4 regions of the Alistipes ihumii AP11 genome follow, and region 1 is predicted to be linked to each of the others. Evidence: riboswitches for the same ligand, from Rfam matches in the RefSeq annotation. Region 1 holds a riboswitch; each other region holds the start of a gene.

What was found. A riboswitch is a leader RNA that binds a small molecule or an ion and turns the genes downstream of it on or off. The one in region 1 is predicted to bind cobalamin.
Region 2: another riboswitch for cobalamin. It lies ahead of NQ491_RS00310 (DUF5074 domain-containing protein); the one in region 1 lies ahead of NQ491_RS10585 (ABC transporter substrate-binding protein).
Region 3: another riboswitch for cobalamin. It lies ahead of NQ491_RS03700 (threonine/serine exporter family protein); the one in region 1 lies ahead of NQ491_RS10585 (ABC transporter substrate-binding protein).
Region 4: another riboswitch for cobalamin. It lies ahead of NQ491_RS00295 (YncE family protein); the one in region 1 lies ahead of NQ491_RS10585 (ABC transporter substrate-binding protein).

Annotation. Positions count from the first base shown of each region.
Region 1 covers NZ_CP102294.1:2,620,032-2,624,333, forward strand. The annotation lists gene NQ491_RS10580 (NADH-quinone oxidoreductase subunit N) at 1-943, shown strand, start outside; cobalamin riboswitch at 1,416-1,631, shown strand; gene NQ491_RS10585 (ABC transporter substrate-binding protein) at 1,989-3,116, shown strand; gene NQ491_RS10590 (iron ABC transporter permease) at 3,113-4,141, shown strand; gene NQ491_RS10595 (ABC transporter ATP-binding protein) at 4,141-4,302, shown strand, end outside.
Region 2 covers NZ_CP102294.1:70,889-75,190, reverse strand. The annotation lists gene NQ491_RS00320 (peroxiredoxin) at 242-946, opposite strand; gene NQ491_RS00315 (hypothetical protein) at 1,024-1,194, opposite strand; cobalamin riboswitch at 1,519-1,758, shown strand; gene NQ491_RS00310 (DUF5074 domain-containing protein) at 1,892-3,631, shown strand; gene NQ491_RS00305 (Ig-like domain-containing protein) at 3,686-4,302, shown strand, end outside.
Region 3 covers NZ_CP102294.1:925,192-929,493, reverse strand. The annotation lists gene NQ491_RS03700 (threonine/serine exporter family protein) at 1-1,337, opposite strand, end outside; cobalamin riboswitch at 1,538-1,741, opposite strand; gene NQ491_RS03695 (NYN domain-containing protein) at 2,324-2,803, opposite strand; gene bioD (dethiobiotin synthase) at 3,231-3,893, opposite strand; gene bioB (biotin synthase BioB) at 3,962-4,302, shown strand, end outside.
Region 4 covers NZ_CP102294.1:64,349-68,650, forward strand. The annotation lists gene NQ491_RS00285 (cellulase family glycosylhydrolase) at 1-502, opposite strand, end outside; tRNA gene NQ491_RS00290 (tRNA-Pro) at 787-864, shown strand; cobalamin riboswitch at 1,683-1,913, shown strand; gene NQ491_RS00295 (YncE family protein) at 2,005-3,078, shown strand; gene NQ491_RS00300 (TonB-dependent receptor) at 3,087-4,302, shown strand, end outside.

The sequences.
Region 1 (4,302 bases):
TATCCTGAACGCGGTATTCGCTTCGGGCCTGTCGCTTTACGGCATGTCGCTGCTGTACGGTACGACCGGAACGCTCTATTTCGACGACATTCCGGCGACCGTTACCGGTTCGCCGCTCCAGATCATGGCGTTCGTGTTCTTCGCCGTAGGGCTGTTCTTCAAGATTTCGCTCGTGCCGTTCCATCAGTGGACGCCGGATGTCTACGAAGGCGCCCCGACGCCGGTTACGTCCTATCTCTCGGTTATATCCAAGGGATCGGCCGTGTTCGTGCTGATGACGATTCTCATCAAGGTGTTCGCTCCGATCGCCGCGCAGTGGCAGGGCATTCTCTACGGCGTGATCGTCGTGACGATCACGCTGGCGAACCTGTTCGCGATCCGCCAAAAGAATCTCAAGCGTTTTCTGGCCTATTCGTCGATCTCGCAGGCCGGCTACATCATGCTCGGCGTGATCGGCGGGACGGCTCTCGGCATGACCTCGCTCGTGTACTACGTGCTCGTCTACATGGTGTCGAATCTGGCCGCCTTCGGCGTGATCGGCGTGATCGAGAACCGGACAGGCAAGCTGACGATAGCCGATTACAACGGCCTCTATGCGACGCATCCGAAGCTGAGCCTCGTGATGACGCTGGCTATGTTCTCGCTGGCCGGAATACCGCCTTTCGCGGGCTTCTTCAGCAAGTTCTTCATCTTCGCCGCAGCCGCCCAGCAGGGCTACTATATTCTGGTGCTGATCGCGCTGCTCAATACGATCATTTCGCTCTACTACTATCTGCTCGTGGTCAAGGCGATGTTCATCAACAAAAACGATACGCCGATCGAGTCGTTCCGCAGCGACGGCTATACGCGCGTGAGCCTCGTGGCCTGTAGCGCGGGCATTCTGCTGCTGGGTATCCTGAGTGTCGTGTACGACCAGATCTCGCTGCTCGCGTACGGTATGTAAAAATATGTACGGGGCGGGTTCGCCCCTGACGAAAGCGGCAGGCCTCACCGGGGCTTGCCGCTTTCGTTTGATCGGTCGATTCTCGTTTTCGGCCGGTGCGTCGTTCGTTTCGTCTTGGCTCCGGCGGTTTTCGCCGGCGAAGTCTTCCGTACGGAGCCGGTAAGTCCGGGCGGCTATTGTCCGCCGATGCTTGTTGCGGGGTTGGGCAGGGATAGGGATTCGCTCCGGCAGAACGAGACGGGCTCGGAAGACTTCGGATCCGGTAGTAGGGGCGACAGAACGGTACGATAGAGTAAATAAGCGGCGATGGAGTGGCATGGTAATGATGGAGCGGTTCGGCTCGTCGCAGTCCGGGCATGCCCGGACTGCGCGTGCCTTGCTGCTCGGGAGAGCGTTCCCTCGTGCCGGCGTTTCGCCGGGCGGATGAAAATCGGTCGTCGAAAAGGTTGTCCGATAGAAAAAAGTGTTTAACTTTGTCTCGTCGGGTAAGGGTGGCGTTTCGCCTCGGCGAAGAAGCCTCAATAGGGAATCCGGTGAAGAGCCGTGCTCGGAATCCGGAGCTGTACCCGCAGCTGTAAGTCTCTTTCCATGCGTCGGGCGATCCGAACAGTCACTGTCTCCTTCCGGGGGCGGGAAGACAGCCCGGGGCGAGACGAGCCAGAAGACCTGCCCTTGCTCCCGCGCATCGATGCTTCGGGTCCAAAGCGGAATGCAAGTTTTTCCGGGTTTTCCGGAGCCTGCTTTCACTTCAAGATATTTCTTGCCCGAGGAGAAGGGACGATCTCTTTTCGTGCCGGCGATCTTCACCGTGCCGCATAGGGGAGCCTCGGAGCGTCGGTTTTCCCTGATGAGCGACAGATGGGGGGATGCCATAGCCCCCATCTGTTCTCATTTCAAGCGAAGAGGGAATATCCGGTTCCGACTCCGGACCCACGCGCCCGAGAGACGGCTTTTCCTGGAAAGGAGAGTCCGTAAGCGGCGAAAGCGCGCCTCTGCCTAAGGGGAAGTTGGCATTTCGGATCGTTATGTTAATTTTGTCTTCGATATGAAAAATCGCTGGAAAATCGGCCTGACATGGTTGGCCATAGCGCTTGGGACGGCATCCTGCCGGCCCGTCGCTACGGCCGCTACGGCGACAGAATCCGATTCTACCGCCTATGCCGCCGTCTTCACGGTCCGGCATGCGGACAGTTGTACGCTGGTCGATATAGTCGATCCGTGGGATACGACGCGGCTGTTGCAACGCTACGTGCTGGTCGATCGATCGGCTCCGTTGCCCGACAGTCTGCCCGAGGGAACGCTCGTCCGGGTTCCGTTGCAGCGGGTCGTCGTCTATTCGGCCGTGCATTGCGGCATGTTGGAGGAGCTGGGCGTAGCCGACCGGATTGCCGGCGTGTGCGAGTCGCGCTATATCGACTTGTCGTTCGTCCGCGAGGGGATCGAGCGGGGAACGATCGCCGATCTGGGCGAGGCCTCGTCGCCCGATCTGGAGCGGATGATCGCGCTCTCGCCCGATGCGCTGCTCGTCTCTCCGTTCGAGAATACGGGTTACGGCCGGGTCGAGAAGTCGGGTATTCCGCTGCTCGAGCTGGCCGACTATATGGAGGCGGAGCCGATGGGCCGGGTCGAGTGGATTCGTTTGCTGGGGTTGTTCTTCGGTCGGGAGACCGAAGCCGAGAAGCTGTTTCGCGCGACCGAGAGCGCGTACGATTCGCTGCGCGCGCTCGCCGAAAACGTTTCCGAGCGGCCTACCGTGATTTCGGAACGCAAGTACGGAGCCGTGTGGTATGTGGCCGGCGGCCGAAGCTATATGGCTCGTCTGTTTCGGGATGCGGGAGCCGATTACCTTTGGGCCGACGATCCGAGTGCCGGGTCGATTCCGCTCTCTTTCGAGGAGGTATTCGAGAAGGGCGGCGCGGCCGATTATTGGCTGATCAAGTACAATTCGGCCGAACCGCTGACTTACGACGGCCTTCGCCGCGACTACGAGCCTTACCGTCGGTTCGCCGCATTCGAGAATGGCCGAGTCTATGCCTGCCATTTGGGACAATCGTCCTATTTCGAGGAGACGCCGATCCATCCCGACCGCCTGCTGCGCGATCTGATCGGGGTTTTCCATCCGGAATTGCTGCCCGGATACGAGTTGCGATACTTCAAGCCGTTGGAGCCATGAGTATTCGTCCTGCCCGTTCGGTTCTTTGGGCCGTGACGGCCGTCGTGCTGTTGTGGGCGGCCAACCTGTTTCTCGGATCGGTCCGCATACCGTTCGCCGAGGTGTGGGCCGTATTGACCGGCGGAGAGGCTTCGCAGCCTTCGTGGGGCTATATCGTGCTCGAGTCGCGCTTGCCGCAGGCGGTCGTGGCTCTGCTGTCCGGCGCTGCACTGGCCGTTTCGGGCCTGATGTTGCAAACCGTGTTCAGCAATCCGCTGGCCGGTCCGTCGGTGCTCGGAATCGATTCCGGAGCCAGTCTGGGCGTGGCTTTGGTCATGTTGTCGCTCGGGGGAACGGTCGGCGGCGGTCTCGCGCTGACGGGCTATCTGGCCGTCGTGGCAGGGGCTTTTGCAGGAGCTGCGTCGATTTTGGGTATCATCATCTTCTTCTCGACGCTCGTGCGCAGCAACGTGATGCTGCTCATTATCGGCATTATGGTCGGTTACCTGACTTCCTCGCTGATTTCATTGCTGAATTTCTTCGCAACGGACGAGGGCATCCGTTCGTACGTATTGTGGGGAATGGGCGACTTTTCGAGTGTCTCGCTCGGGCAGCTGCCCGTTTTCTGCTCGATGCTCGGTATCGGACTGCTGCTCGCAGCGCTGCTCGTCAAGCCGCTCAATGCCCTGTTGCTGGGCGAGCGTTATGCCGAGAATCTGGGCGTGCGGGTGAAAAGGGTCCGTTTGCTGCTGCTCGTGAGTACCGGCCTGCTGACGGCCGTCGTGACGGCTTTCTGCGGCCCGATCTCGTTTATCGGACTGGCCGTGCCTCATCTGGCCCGGCTGATGACCGGCTCGTCGAACCACAAGCTGCTGATGCCGCTGACCCTGCTGACCGGCTCGGCCGTCGCGCTGGCCTGCAATCTGGTCAGTACGCTGCCCGGCGGATCGGGCGTGCTGCCGCTGAGCGCTATCACGCCGGTAGTAGGCGCTCCGGTGATTATCTATGTGATCGTGAATCAGAAAAGAATCCAATATTTCAACTGATGGAACCAACCGGTACGGCTCTCGGCGCGCAGGACCTTTCGATCGGCTATCCGGCTCGTGGCCGGAAAGGCGGCCGGCTGTACGGCGCCCTTTCTCTGGCTCTCCGCTCGGGCGAGCTGACATGCCTGCTCGGACCCAACGGAGCGGGCAAGTCGACGTTG
Region 2 (4,302 bases), 230 kb from region 1:
GCCCGCATACCGGAAGAGACCGGTTACGCAGCTCGGGGCCCGGACTGTCCCCAATCCGGGAGGGAGCAGGCAACGGAGCATAAAACGGACTAAGCCATGCGCCGGGTTCGGACCGATGCGGCCCAAGGCGGCAAAATAAGAAGATACGGACAGAATCTTCGGGAAAGACATTCCCCGCCGAACGGGAAAGTTCGTCGGAACGAGCCGATCCCGGAACGGCTTCCGCCCCAAGCCGGCCGGCTCAGCCGATCGCCATTTCCTGCTGCTCTTCCTCGGTCAGCTTGCGCGTACAGAAGAACCAGTCGTGGCACGTCACGCCATCGGCCGGATGCTCTTCCTGACGGTCCAGAGCATCCATCGTACCGGGCGACGGTACGACGACCTCGTCGCCGGGCCGCCAGTCGGCCGGCAGCGAAACATGGAAACGATCGATCGTCTGAAGCCCGACGAGCACTCGTCTGAGCTCGTCGAAATTGCGTCCGAGCGCCAGCGGATAATAGATGATCGCACGGATGACCGCGTCGGGATCGATAAAGAATACGGCACGGACGGCTTTCGTCCCGCTCTCGCCGGGATGAATCATACCGTACAGCGTAGCGACGTGCATCGAAACGTCGTCGATCAGCGGGAAGCGCACGTCGACGTTTTTCATGCCGTTGAACTCGATCCGCTCGCGAATCGTATGAAGCCATGCCAGATGGCTCGAGAGGCTGTCGACCGACAAACCGATCAATTGGCATCCGAGCCTTTCGAAATCGCGGGACATCGCCCCGAAAGTCATGAACTCGGACGTGCAGACCGGCGTGAAATCGGCCGGATGGCTGAAAAGAAGGACCCATTTGCCCTTGAAATCGTCGGGGAACCGGATCGGCCCCTGCGTTGTCGAAGCCGTGAAGGCGGGGGCTTTCTCCCCGATTCTCGGCACGGAGTGCGTTTGATTTTCCATAATTCCTTTTTTGATGATCGTATCCGACGGCGGGCGAACAGGGTCCTTGCAAAAAACGCTGCGACGGAACGGACGAATCACTCGGTTTCCGTTTCGTAGTCGTCGTACAGGTTGTTCAGTTCGAACCATGCGCTGTCGAGCTGCTGGTGCCACAGTTCCAATACCTCGTCCGGAGTATTCTCCGGCGCGCGGTCGATCCGCTTGCGCATCTCGGCTATTTCGTATTCGAGTTCTTCGCGTCTTCCCATATTCGTTTCCGCTCAATCGGGCGGAAAGCGATAACTTTTCACCCGGTCATACCGGCGGCTCCGCCGTCTCTACGCTCCGTACAAATCCCGTGCTAATCTGCCGCCGAGGCGGACGCAATCTTCTCCGTATAGCGCAAAAGCCTGAAACCGCCGAGAGGGGGATCGCACGGGCAGCCGTCGCCGAACGTTCCGCAACCCGAAAGGGAAAAAACCACCTTTCCGAACAAGCGGTCCGAGACCGGTCCGGCAACGGAATGCCGCCGCACATGTTGTCCGAAAAAGAAGAATATATCGGACTAAAAATGAAATATCTCCGAAAAAATACTATCTTTGCCTCGCAATGGTTTCCGAGACGGCGAATTCCGCTTCGCCGAGCAGGAATTAATAGGGAATGCCGTGCGAATCGGCAACAGTAACCGCTGCTGTATGTCTCTGCCCTGCGCCGGAAGAAGCGTCTTCTGCAGGGTCAAAAAGTTTTAAAATTTATGTCACTGGCGCCGCTGTCGTCGGGAAGGCTTTAAAACAGAGACGAGTCAGAAGACCTGCCTGAGCGAACGGATTTTACTTGCCTGCGGTTTATGGGTGGTAATCATTCGATGTCGCGCGCCGGCCGGCGCGTATCTTTCCGGAGGGTATTTCTCACCCGTACATCGCTTGCTGTAAAATCTCCATATCATTTTTAACCAAATTTACAGCAATGATGAAAAAGCTACTGTTCTGTTTTCTGGCCGCAGCGCTCGTGCTGACGTCGTGCTCGAAGGACGACTCGCTGCCGCTGCCCGAAGTCTCGAAGGTCGAGATCATCGGCGCGACCGAAGGCCAAATGAAAATCACGACGGGCCAGACCGTCGGCTTCTCGGTCGAGTGCGAAAACGTCGCGATCGACCGCTACGAATGGATCGTCAACGAAAAAATCGAAAGCGAAAGCGTTAGGTTCGACTTCACGCCTGCGCAGCGCGGCACGTACGATATTTCGGTCAATCTTTACAACGCCGACGGCGGAGTCACGACCAAACAGATCGGAGAGTTGCAGGTAGTCGATCCGGCTCCCGTCATCGCGTCGATCTCCTGCAACGACGAAGCGCTGAGCGACCCGGTCGAGGTGGCCGTGGGAACGGCTGTCAAGCTGACCGTCGAGGTATCGAACGTCGAAGTAGCGAGCTACGTATGGACGATCGACGGCGACACGGTCGAGACCGCTACCGGCGCGACGCTGGACATTCCGGTCTCCGACCGGAGCGGATCGCTGGCCGTTACCGTTTCGGCCGTCAATCTGGACGGGATCGCGTCGGAAGACTCGGCGTTTACGGTCAATTTCAACGGTCCCTACAAGAACGGGTTATGGATATTCGGCTCGACTGCCGGCGGACTGGGCTTTTTCGATCCGAGCGGCGAGGGAACGTTCTACGAGGATAACCTGTATACGACCGTCAACGGCGAAAGTACGGGCAGCACGAACGGAATCAACGACCTGAGCATTTACGACAACAAGCTCTATATCCTGATTCCGAATAACCAGTCCAACCGTTCGGCCGTCATCGCCTGCGACGCCCAGACGCTCAAGAAGGAAAAAATCATTACGGCCGAGGGCTTCGATCCCGCCACGCTTCAGTCCTCATCGGAAATCTACAATCTGCAGGTAATCGACACCAGCAAGTTCTATGTACTGTATAATTCAAGCAACGCCAATAACCAGACCGGCATCGGCGTGCTGAAGGTCGCTCCGGACGGAATGAATACGTTCACGACGATCGACGCCACATACGGTGCGGTCGGCGTCGACGGCCCGTGCTACTCGCACATGGTCAAGAACGGGAAATACATCATGGTCGGCAACGGTAACAAGATCGCGGTGATCGACACCGAAACCGACCAGGTAATCCGGACGATCGACGTGGACGAGGACCGTCAGGTCTGCGACGTCGTGAAGGGCCGCGACGGCAAATTCTACGCCGTAGTGGCGGGAAAAATCGACAAGACGGCAAATCCGTTCTGGATGTGGGGAACGACAGCCACTTCCTCCGCGTCGGTACTGACGATCGATCCGCAGACCTATGCGACGACCGAGCGGACGTTGGCGATAGAGGGGCTTCCGATGGTCAGCGTGGGCAACGGCCTGTACGGCTGCATGGCATGCGCCTCGGCGACAAGCGACGAGCTGTTCATCAAACAAGAGGGATATTCGGCCACCCAGATTTACCGGTACGACTGCCAAACAGGCAAAACGAGCGTTTTCGCCACGACGAGCCGATCGCTGGCCAAATACATGACCGCCACTCCCGATGGCCTGCTCTACGTTCCTACGACGGATTTCTATCACGTCTATACGGAAGTATACCGTATAAGCGACGGTACCCGAATGACCGGCGTCGAGTCCCGAATCGGCAAAGTCGCAGGCGATGGCGGCATCGTTTCGACCTACTCCTTCGCCGAATAACGGAACCGAACATCCATTCACAAGGCAAACGACACCATGCAATACACTGCGATAATGAATAAAATCCTTACTGCATTGACACTCATGCTCGCGGCAGGTCTCGCGGGCTGTTCAAAAGACGACGGGGCGAACGTTCCGATCACGGGTATCTCGATCACCGAGACGAAAACCGTACAGATCGGACAGACGGTGCAACTGACCGTCACGGTTATGCCCGAAAACGCGACGGAAAAGCCGGACTTCGCATGGAGCAGCTCCGATTCCGGAGTGGCGACCGTCGACGACTCGGGCAACGTAACGGCGCATAGCACGGGCGACGCCATCATCACGGTCCGGCTCCGCAGCAACGAAGCCGTCCAGGCGACGTGCACGGTAACGGGTTCCGAGGAAACGGCCGAGTACGATCCCGACGAAGTAGTCGAATTCGAGGACTCCAAGTTCCAAGCCCTTACCCTGTATTACGACAAGAACAACGACGGAAAACTGCAGGCATGGGAAGCCGCGCTGGTCACCGAGCTGGAACTGAGCGGCCAGTCGATCAAATCGCTCCAGGGCATCGAATATTTTACGGAGCTCGAAAGTCTCAATTGCACGAGCAACCTGCTCACGTCGCTCGACGTGACGAACAACCGGAAACTCCGGGCCCTCTGGTGCAAATCGAACCAGATCGT
Region 3 (4,302 bases), 1.1 Mb from region 1:
CGCTTCAATTGTTTCTGACGTTTCGGAGCGATCCAGCGGCGCGCGAAAATATTCGGAATGGCGACCCCGACAGCGATGCAGAGAATAATGAGAGAAGCCTGAATGGCATTGTTCATCGCGATGGTCACTTCGCCTACGACACCGCTCATGTCGATGAAGGCGAAGAGCGCCCGATACATCAGCACGCCCGGAATCATCGGAATGACGCTCGGAATCGAGAGGCAGTGATGGGGAGTATGGAACCAGTGAACGGCCCTCGTAACGATTATGCTGATCAGGGCGGAACCGACCAGAGACCCGATTACCGGCCCCCAGTCCAGACCGATGTTATGATTGCTGGGCCCGAGATTGACGAAGTTCCGGGTACAGACGGCGATGATGCCTCCGACGGCTACGACCCAGAGCAGGCGGCGCGGAATATTGAAGATCATGGAGAATCCGACGGCCGATATGGCCGCGGCGACAGCGAACTCGAGATAGGTGTGATGGGGCGTCATACTCAGGTCTTTCACGAAGTTGTCGATTCCGCAGACATGGATGGCCAAGGCGATGCCGAACGCCATGGCGACGACGATCAGCAGCGTATTGACGGCTCTCGTAATGCCTATCTGTACATAGCTGTCGAGCATGTCGCTGACGAAGTTGATCAGCGGGACTCCCGGCACGATGAAAAGGGCGCAGGCCATCAACGGATGCCACGGCGTGTCGGAGTGGAACAGCGTATGAAGAGGGGCGGGCAGATCGAGCGTCGAGATAAAGGCGGAAGCCCATGCCAGCAAAGTGGAAACGAATGCGGCGACGGCGATGTTCATATAATGATTGGAACCCAGTTCGTTGAGTACGGCCCGCAGGCGGAATCCGAGAATGGCTGCAATGGAAGCATAGAGGAATGCCGGCCAGTCGCAACCGAACTGGATGCAGAATCCGCCGCAGGCAAACCCGGCACCGACCGCTACTTGCCAAGAGGTGTAATTGCGTTTCCTGCTCCGGATGTTTTCCAGCTCTTCCTCGTATCTTTCCAGCGAATAGTCTTCCCGGATCGCCCGCCATGAAAGTTTGCTGACGGCCGAAATGGCCGTCATGTTGATCCCGTGTTTCTCGCAGCGCTGGAACTTGGAGAACGAATGCTCGCTGTCGCTCAGGTTGACCATGAGCATATTGTAGTTGATGTAAATGTGCAGATGCTCGTCCGGCAGCCCCAGGTAGGCGGCCGTGCGTTTCATATTGCGCATGATGCGGCTCGTGTCCGCTGCGCTTTCCATCAGCAATTTACCCGTGCGCAGCAGCAGATCGAGCTTCCGTAACAGAAGTTTTTCCGAGTGTTGCGTCTTCTCCATAGTCGTTGTTTCCATTGAGAGTGAGCAAAAAACGTATGTCGGTCCGTGACGGTCGGCCGTCGGCGAGAGGCCATGCCTCGGAAAGCGGCGTCGTGCGGCGGCGAACCTCTCCGCGGTCTGTTCCTTTCGCGGACTTCCCGTTTTTTATCGAACTAAAAAACGGTCGCATGCCGTTCCCCTCCTATGCCTTCGGGCGAGAACGGCCTTTCGGTGAATCGGCAGGTTTTCCGGCCGGACTCTTTTCTCGAAGCCTTCCCTGTCTCGGGGCCGGCGGCAATCCGATTGATCTCGAGACATTGAACGGAACTTCGCGGCGGCGGGACTTTCCGGGACTTCCTCCGCCGATGCCCTTTTCATCCGGACGACGGAGAAATGTTCCTGAAACCGATCCGGCCGCAAAGATATTAAGATTCGGATTATTCGCATCCGGGTTAGGGTAAAATCTTATACTTCGACAGACGACTGCCTGCCTGTCGGGTTTCCGGTAGTAAGAACGTTTGATCGGACGGCGAATACGGGTGAAAATATCCGATGATTTCAGTCCGGGCGATAGAGATCGACCTGTATTGCTGCAATACTTACATGATATTTCGATTTTCTGTAGCCCTCGTATCTCCCTGAATCCGGAAAAGTGACTTCTTCTCTTTGAAAAGCAGGCCTCCGCTTCGGAGCCCTTAAAAAAACAGGACAGGAACAATAGAGTATAAAACGCACGCCGATAATGTTTTAGCGATATTGCACCGGAGGTAAGCGAGCGGTTTGACCGCACGAAAAGGCATAGTTCGGAAAGAGTTGCGTTACAAATCGTTACCGCGACTTTTTTTTGGGGGGGGCTTTGTTTTTAATGTGTTGATTTTCAGTTTATTGCATCGGTTTTCACGACAACAAATAAGTCTGACTAACGTATTATTACTAAAAGTTTTAGAGTTATGGCAAGAAGCACGTTTGGAGGTCCGCTTTTCTATAATTCAGACGCAAAAGGTAGCTTAGGGGTCGTTTTTCCTTCTCACCACCCCCGCCCCTCCTTTCTCCGTCTTGACGAGCTCGTATCGGTCGAGCCTCTCGTACAGCTCTCCGAGCGTTTTGCGGCCGTAGCGCTTGATGCGGTACTTGGGCATCAGCTTCTTGAGCGCCGTTCCGACCTGCGAGAACGGCGCCTCGTCTTTCCCTGCGGCGGCCGTCTCGAACGCCTTCTCGAACAGAGGCATGTCTCGGCGGATAAAGTGCTCCGGCGTGCTCGGCAGCAGCTCCGGCTCGACTCCTTGCTGCTGCCCGGCATAGCGGCACTCCCGGCACGAGGCGACCGGCACTTCCGGCGTCTTGCCCTCTCCGAAGCCGAGCACCGTGAGCCCGGCCTCGCGTATACGCTGGGCCAGCATCGTGTAGTCCCCGTCGCCGGCGGCAATACAAAAACAGTCTATTTTCCCCTCGTGCAGAATATCCATCGCGTCGATGACAAACGCCATCTCGGTCGTGTTCTTGTCCGCCGTGTGCACGAGCCTTCACCGGTCGGAACGAGTGCGCTTGGGCTTCCTCTTCCCGTTGGGCTCGCGTCCGTCGGGTCCAAAGCCTTGGCTATCCTGCGCTCGGTTATCGTATGATAAGGGGGATTCCATTACGGGATGCCGCAGCTATTCCGTTCCGCATCATCGTCCATCCCGCATCGCGATTGAAATGTTCCGCACCTTGAATGGAATATGAAAGGACGAAAGCTCTAAACGCTCTATGTCAATGGAATATCTGATTTTGCAGCGATCGCGGCGTTTCATTGCTTTTGCGACGGCCGCCCGGAAAATGCAATGTGCCGAGCCCTGCTCGTCGCCTGTTCGAGAAAATATCCGACCCGCGGCCCGTATGAAAATGCCCGTCCTGTTTAAGACGCTTCTTTCCCGCTCAGGGACGGTCGGGGCCGATCAACTCGTAGCGGTCGTTGACCTCGAGCCATCGCGCGGCAGGGAAGCGGTCGGCGAGATAGGCTTTCAGATAGGTCCGGGTGTCGCGGACGATCGGCTCGGGAGCGGGCGGGTACAGGTTGTACGCGACCGCCGCCACTTCGATGTTCCGGTTGCGGCAGGCTTCGAGGCTCAGCAGCGTGTGGTTGATGCTGCCCAGCCGGGGCGAGGTGACCAGAACGACCGGCAGGCCGTGCTCGGCGACGTAATCGATCGTCCGGTATGCTTCCGACAGCGGAACGTACAGCCCGCCGGCGCCTTCGATCAGTACCGTGTCGTATTTTTGCAACAGCTTTTCCGTGCTCCGGCCGATCAGCGTCAGGTCGATGTCGCGTCCGTCGATCGCCGCTGCCAGATGCGGCGAGGCCGGATAGGTGAACACGATCGGGCAGGTCGTGCCGTCCTCGTCCTCCGGGAGCAGGCCGATACCCATGATCCGGCGGTGGGTTTCGATATCCTCCGACAGGCCGTCGCAGCCCGTCTGGATGAATTTCTGCGTGATCACGCGTTCTCCGCGCGCACTCAGGGCTCGGGCCAGCACGCCTGTGACGATGCTCTTACCTGCGTCCGTGTCGATCCCTGTGACGAAATAGGCTCTTTTCATATTTCCCGGCGAACGTTATTCGGTCCAAAAATAGTACCTTTGCCGGTAGGATGCAAATATACGCGGACATGGATAGGATCGACCGGATCGAAAGCGATATGGCGAACGGCCTGAAGCCGGGCTACGAGCAGGTGTCGGAGTGGATGGAGACGCTCGGGGACGAACGGCTGTACGAGTTGGCGCGCCGGATCAGGATGCGCCGGGACGGACGCCGGATCGACATGTGCTCGATCATGAACGCCCGCAGCGGCCGTTGCAGCGAGGACTGCAAGTGGTGCGCGCAGTCGAGGTTCCACAAGACCGACATAGAGGTCTATCCGCTGGTGGGCGAACAGGAGGCCCTGCGCGAGGCGGCTCACAATGCGGCCAAAGGGGTGGGGCGCTTCTCGCTGGTGACCAGCGGAAAGGC
Region 4 (4,302 bases), 220 kb from region 1:
AATATTCCGGCACGGCGGCATAATGCCACATCAGGCAGGGGATCAGTCCGATTTCCAGTTCCTGCGCGCGGGCCGCGATCTGACGCAACGCATCGATATAGGCGTCCCGGTCGGTCATGTACGAGGCTCCGAGCTCGGCGCTGTAATAGATGCCGCAGTTGAAGCGGATGAGGCCGATCCCTTCTTTCTTGAGCAACTCGAGCGTTGCGAAAGAGTCCGACAGGTCGATCCGCAGTCCGTCATCTGTGAATTTGAGCGCGCAGTTGAACAGGTCGTAGCAGTTCATGCCGATGTCGCGGTACTTGTGCCCGGCAAGGAAAATGGTCGGCTCGCGGTTCGGGTCGTCTTTCGCCCGCTCGACATAGAGGCCCTTGCGCGCCCCGGAATCGTTCCAATAGGTTTGTACGGTTTCGTTCGCTCGCGAGGCGGAAGCCGCCGCGAGACAGGGACCCGCCATGGCCGCTATGGCCAGTACGGATCGGTAAAGCATTCGTTTGGTCATTTCCATTTGGGTTTTCACAGCAAAAATAAGACACCCGGGCCGTAGGAGCAAGGCTGCGGCCGGCTTTTTCTTTGCCTTGACAGCGCTGCCGGGCGTTTCGTCAGGTGGTTTTATTGATTGTCTGAGGCTTATGCGATACGGGAAGCGCCTGCAACCGAACGGTTTCGGCGGATAGTCGAATAAATCTTTTCCCGAACAGTTGCATTTTTGACGTAAATTTTATTATCTTTGCACCGCGTTTGAACGGAAGTGGCCCGAGGCCATGTTCGAACGCGGAACTCGTTCGGGGTGTAGCGCAGCCCGGTTAGCGCGCCAGCTTCGGGAGTTGGAGGTCCCGGGTTCGAATCCCGGTACCCCGACCAAATTCAAATCCGCTTATTTAAGCATCGAGCCCTTGCATCCCGAGCAAGGGCTTTTTTGTTTTCAGTCTTTGTGCTTGCGAGGGCTGGGCCGGTACGTTTCCCTTGTCGAAATGCCTGAAAGAATCGGATGTATGCGGAATACCGGCTGGAATGTAAAAAGATGGCGGCCGCCTGCCGTTGAGGATAGGCGGCCGCCGGAGAGGGCGCTTCTTTTAGGCTGTGAGCGAGAAAAGGATGGTGCAGAGAATGGATACGACAAACAGAATGCTGAGCGTCAGCGTGGCCGTGTCCGCTTTTTCGAGTGCGGTCGATTGCTTTTTTTCCATAATCTTTTGTTTTTCGTTGATTGCTTCCTTGTGGGGGCTTGCTTTCCGTCCGTTGAAAGAGGTCCGGTAGGACGCGATGCAAAATCGGAGCCGTTTTGTCCGTTTCCCGCCGTTTGCAGGCTGCTCGTGCCGGCTTGCCGCCGTGCAGGGAAAGATTCCCAGCCGATTGCCCTGCGGAAAAATGTCCGTTTTTTTCCGTGCGGACTTCCGTTCCCCGGATGCAAAGCCTGTGGTATTGATCGAACGTCGGGCGGCTTCCGTGAGTAACGGGGCAACGGCCTGCCGTCGTCCGCTCCTGTCCCGAATCGGCTCGTAAGATACGCTCATCGAAGAATAGCGTTGGGCAGAGCGATTTCGGCGGTCCTTGACGCGAGCCGCTCGCGGGATTCCGGAGCGTATGGAAGTGGCTGCGGACTTTCCCGTCTCGGTCGAATCGGCTCTTCGTCCGGGCTGTTTTTGCTTTTGGGGGTACTTTGTTCCGATATATTCGCTATCTTTGCGAACGTGTCGAGGCTCGATCCCGACGGGCGGACCGTCCGGGAGACGAATGAGGGAACGCCGTGCGAATCGGCGACAGTTACCGCTGCTGTATGTCTCGGCTTCTTTTCGGTCCGGGTGGCCGGCAGAAGCGAAACGTTCCGGAACGGATGCCACTGGCCTTTGGGCCGGGAAGGCTTCGGAGCGGAGACGAGTCAGAAGACCGGCCCGGCACGTTTCGATTACAGCCTGCGGTGTATGGGCCGGTAATCCGTCCGGAGCTTCTCTGCGGACCGGTTTCCCCTGTGGCCGTGCTGTATGATAATGTACGGCGATTATGAAAAGAAGAATCCTTGTCGCGCTATTGGCGTTGCTTCCGGCTTTCGGGATCGTGACGTCCTGCATGGACTACGGGGCTCGGGCTCCCGAAAAGATCGGTGCGGACGGCCGGGGGCTGTTCATTACCAACGAAGGAAATTTCATGTACGGGAACGCTTCGTTGTCCTACTACGACATCGATTCGATGCGGGTGGAGAACGAGGTGTTCCGTCGCACGAATACGATCAAGCTGGGCGATGTGGCCCAGTCGATGGCGATTCGCAACGGGCTGGGGTATGTTGTCGTCAACAATTCGGGCATCATATTCGTCATCGATCTCGATACGTTCGAGCTCAAGGGAATGATCGAGGGACTGCTTTCGCCCCGCTACATCCATTTCCTGAGCGACGAAAAGGCCTATGTGACCGACTTGTACGCTTGGCACATCACGATCATCAATCCGAAAACGTTCGAAATCACCGGCCGCATCGACGTGAAGATTCCGGGCAAGAATCAGCCGTCGACCGAGCAGATGGTGCAGTACGGCGACTTCGTTTTCACGAACTGCTGGTCGTACGATAACAAGATACTGGTCATCGACACGCGCACCGACAGCGTCGTCAAGTACATCGAGGTCGGCAAACAACCCACTTCGCTCGCGCTGGACCGTTTCGGCAAGATATGGACCGTCACCGACGGCGGTTATCCCGGAAGTCCTTACGGACAGGAGGCGCCGGGGCTCTACCGGATCGACGCCGCCACCCAGCGGGTCGATAGGGCTTTCATGTTCCGGTTCGGCGACCGGGCGTCCGAGGTTTGTCTGAACGGCACGCGCGATACGCTGTATTTTATCAAGGATCATGTCTGGCGCATGGACGTCCGCTCCGAATCGCTGCCCGAAAAGCCGTTTCTGGAGAATATGACAGGCAACTACTGGTACGGGCTGACGGTCGATCCCCGGACTTCCGAGGTCTATCTGGCCGATGCGCTCGATTACGTGCAGCCCGGCTGGGTTTTCCGTTACTCGGCCCGGGGCGGGCTGCTCGACAGTTTTCAAGTCGGCATCATCCCCGGGGCTTTCTGTTTTAAATGACGATCGCTATGAACCGACTGTATAGGACCGCTCTGGCGGCCGCGCTGACGCTGACGACAGCCTCCCTGAGGGCGGCGAACGGGACCGTCTGCGAGTCTCCCGAGGCGTCCGAGCCTCTTTCCTCGCGCACGATTCGGCTGAAGGAGGCCGTTGTGACCGGGCGGCGTCTGGCCGACATCGGAGTGACGAAGATGAATCTCGATTCGGTGGCGCTGCGGCAGAACGTGACCAACAGTTTGGGCGACCTGCTGTCGCAGAGCACGCCGGTATTCATCAAGTCGTATGGCCGGGGAACGATGGCGACGGCTTCGTTCCGGGGCACGGCTCCCTCGCATACGCAGGTGACGTGGAACGGCATGAAAATCAATTCGCCCATGCTCGGCATGGTCGACTTCTCGCTGATCCCTTCCTATTTCATCGACGAGGCGAGCCTCTATCACGGAGCCGGTTCGGTCGGGGTGTCCGGGGGCGGTTTGGGGGGGGCGATCACGCTGGGGACCAAACCGCTGGGCGAATCGGGAGCCGGCGTGCACTTCATTCAAGGCATCAGCAGTTTCGACACTTACGACGAGTTCCTGCGTTTCACCTACGGCACCCGGAAGTTCGAGTCCTCGACCCGCGTATGCTACGTGACCTCCGACAACGATTTCGAGTATCGCAATTACGATAAGTACGAGCAGATCGACGGGCAATGGGTCTATCCGATGGAGCGGAACAAGAACTGCTCGTACCGCGATTTTCACTTGTTGCAGGAGTTTTACTATCAGCCCGACGAGCGGAATCGCTTCGGGCTGGCGGCCTGGGTCACCGATTCGCGGCGCGGCATCCCGATGCTGACGGTGGACTACAAGGAGGAGGGACAGGCCCGCTCGACGCAGGACGAGACGACGCTGCGTGCGGTCGCCTCGTGGGACCGTCGCGGCGACGGGCTGAAAATGGGCGCCAAGGCCGGCTATATCTATTCCTACATCTTGTATCGTTACGACGGGAATCCCGATCCCGACAGCGGCGAGCTGCAGCAGATGATCCACTCGCACAGCCGGATCAACTCCGGCTACGGGCAGTTCTATGCCGAGTATTATCCTACGCCGAAGTGGGCGTTGACGGCCAATGCGTCGGTCAATGTCCATTCGGTGAGCAGCCTGGACGACCCCGATCTGGGCGGGGCGCAGCCCGAGGATACGATCCGGCTCGGCTATGACAAGGTAAGGGCCGAAGTGTCGC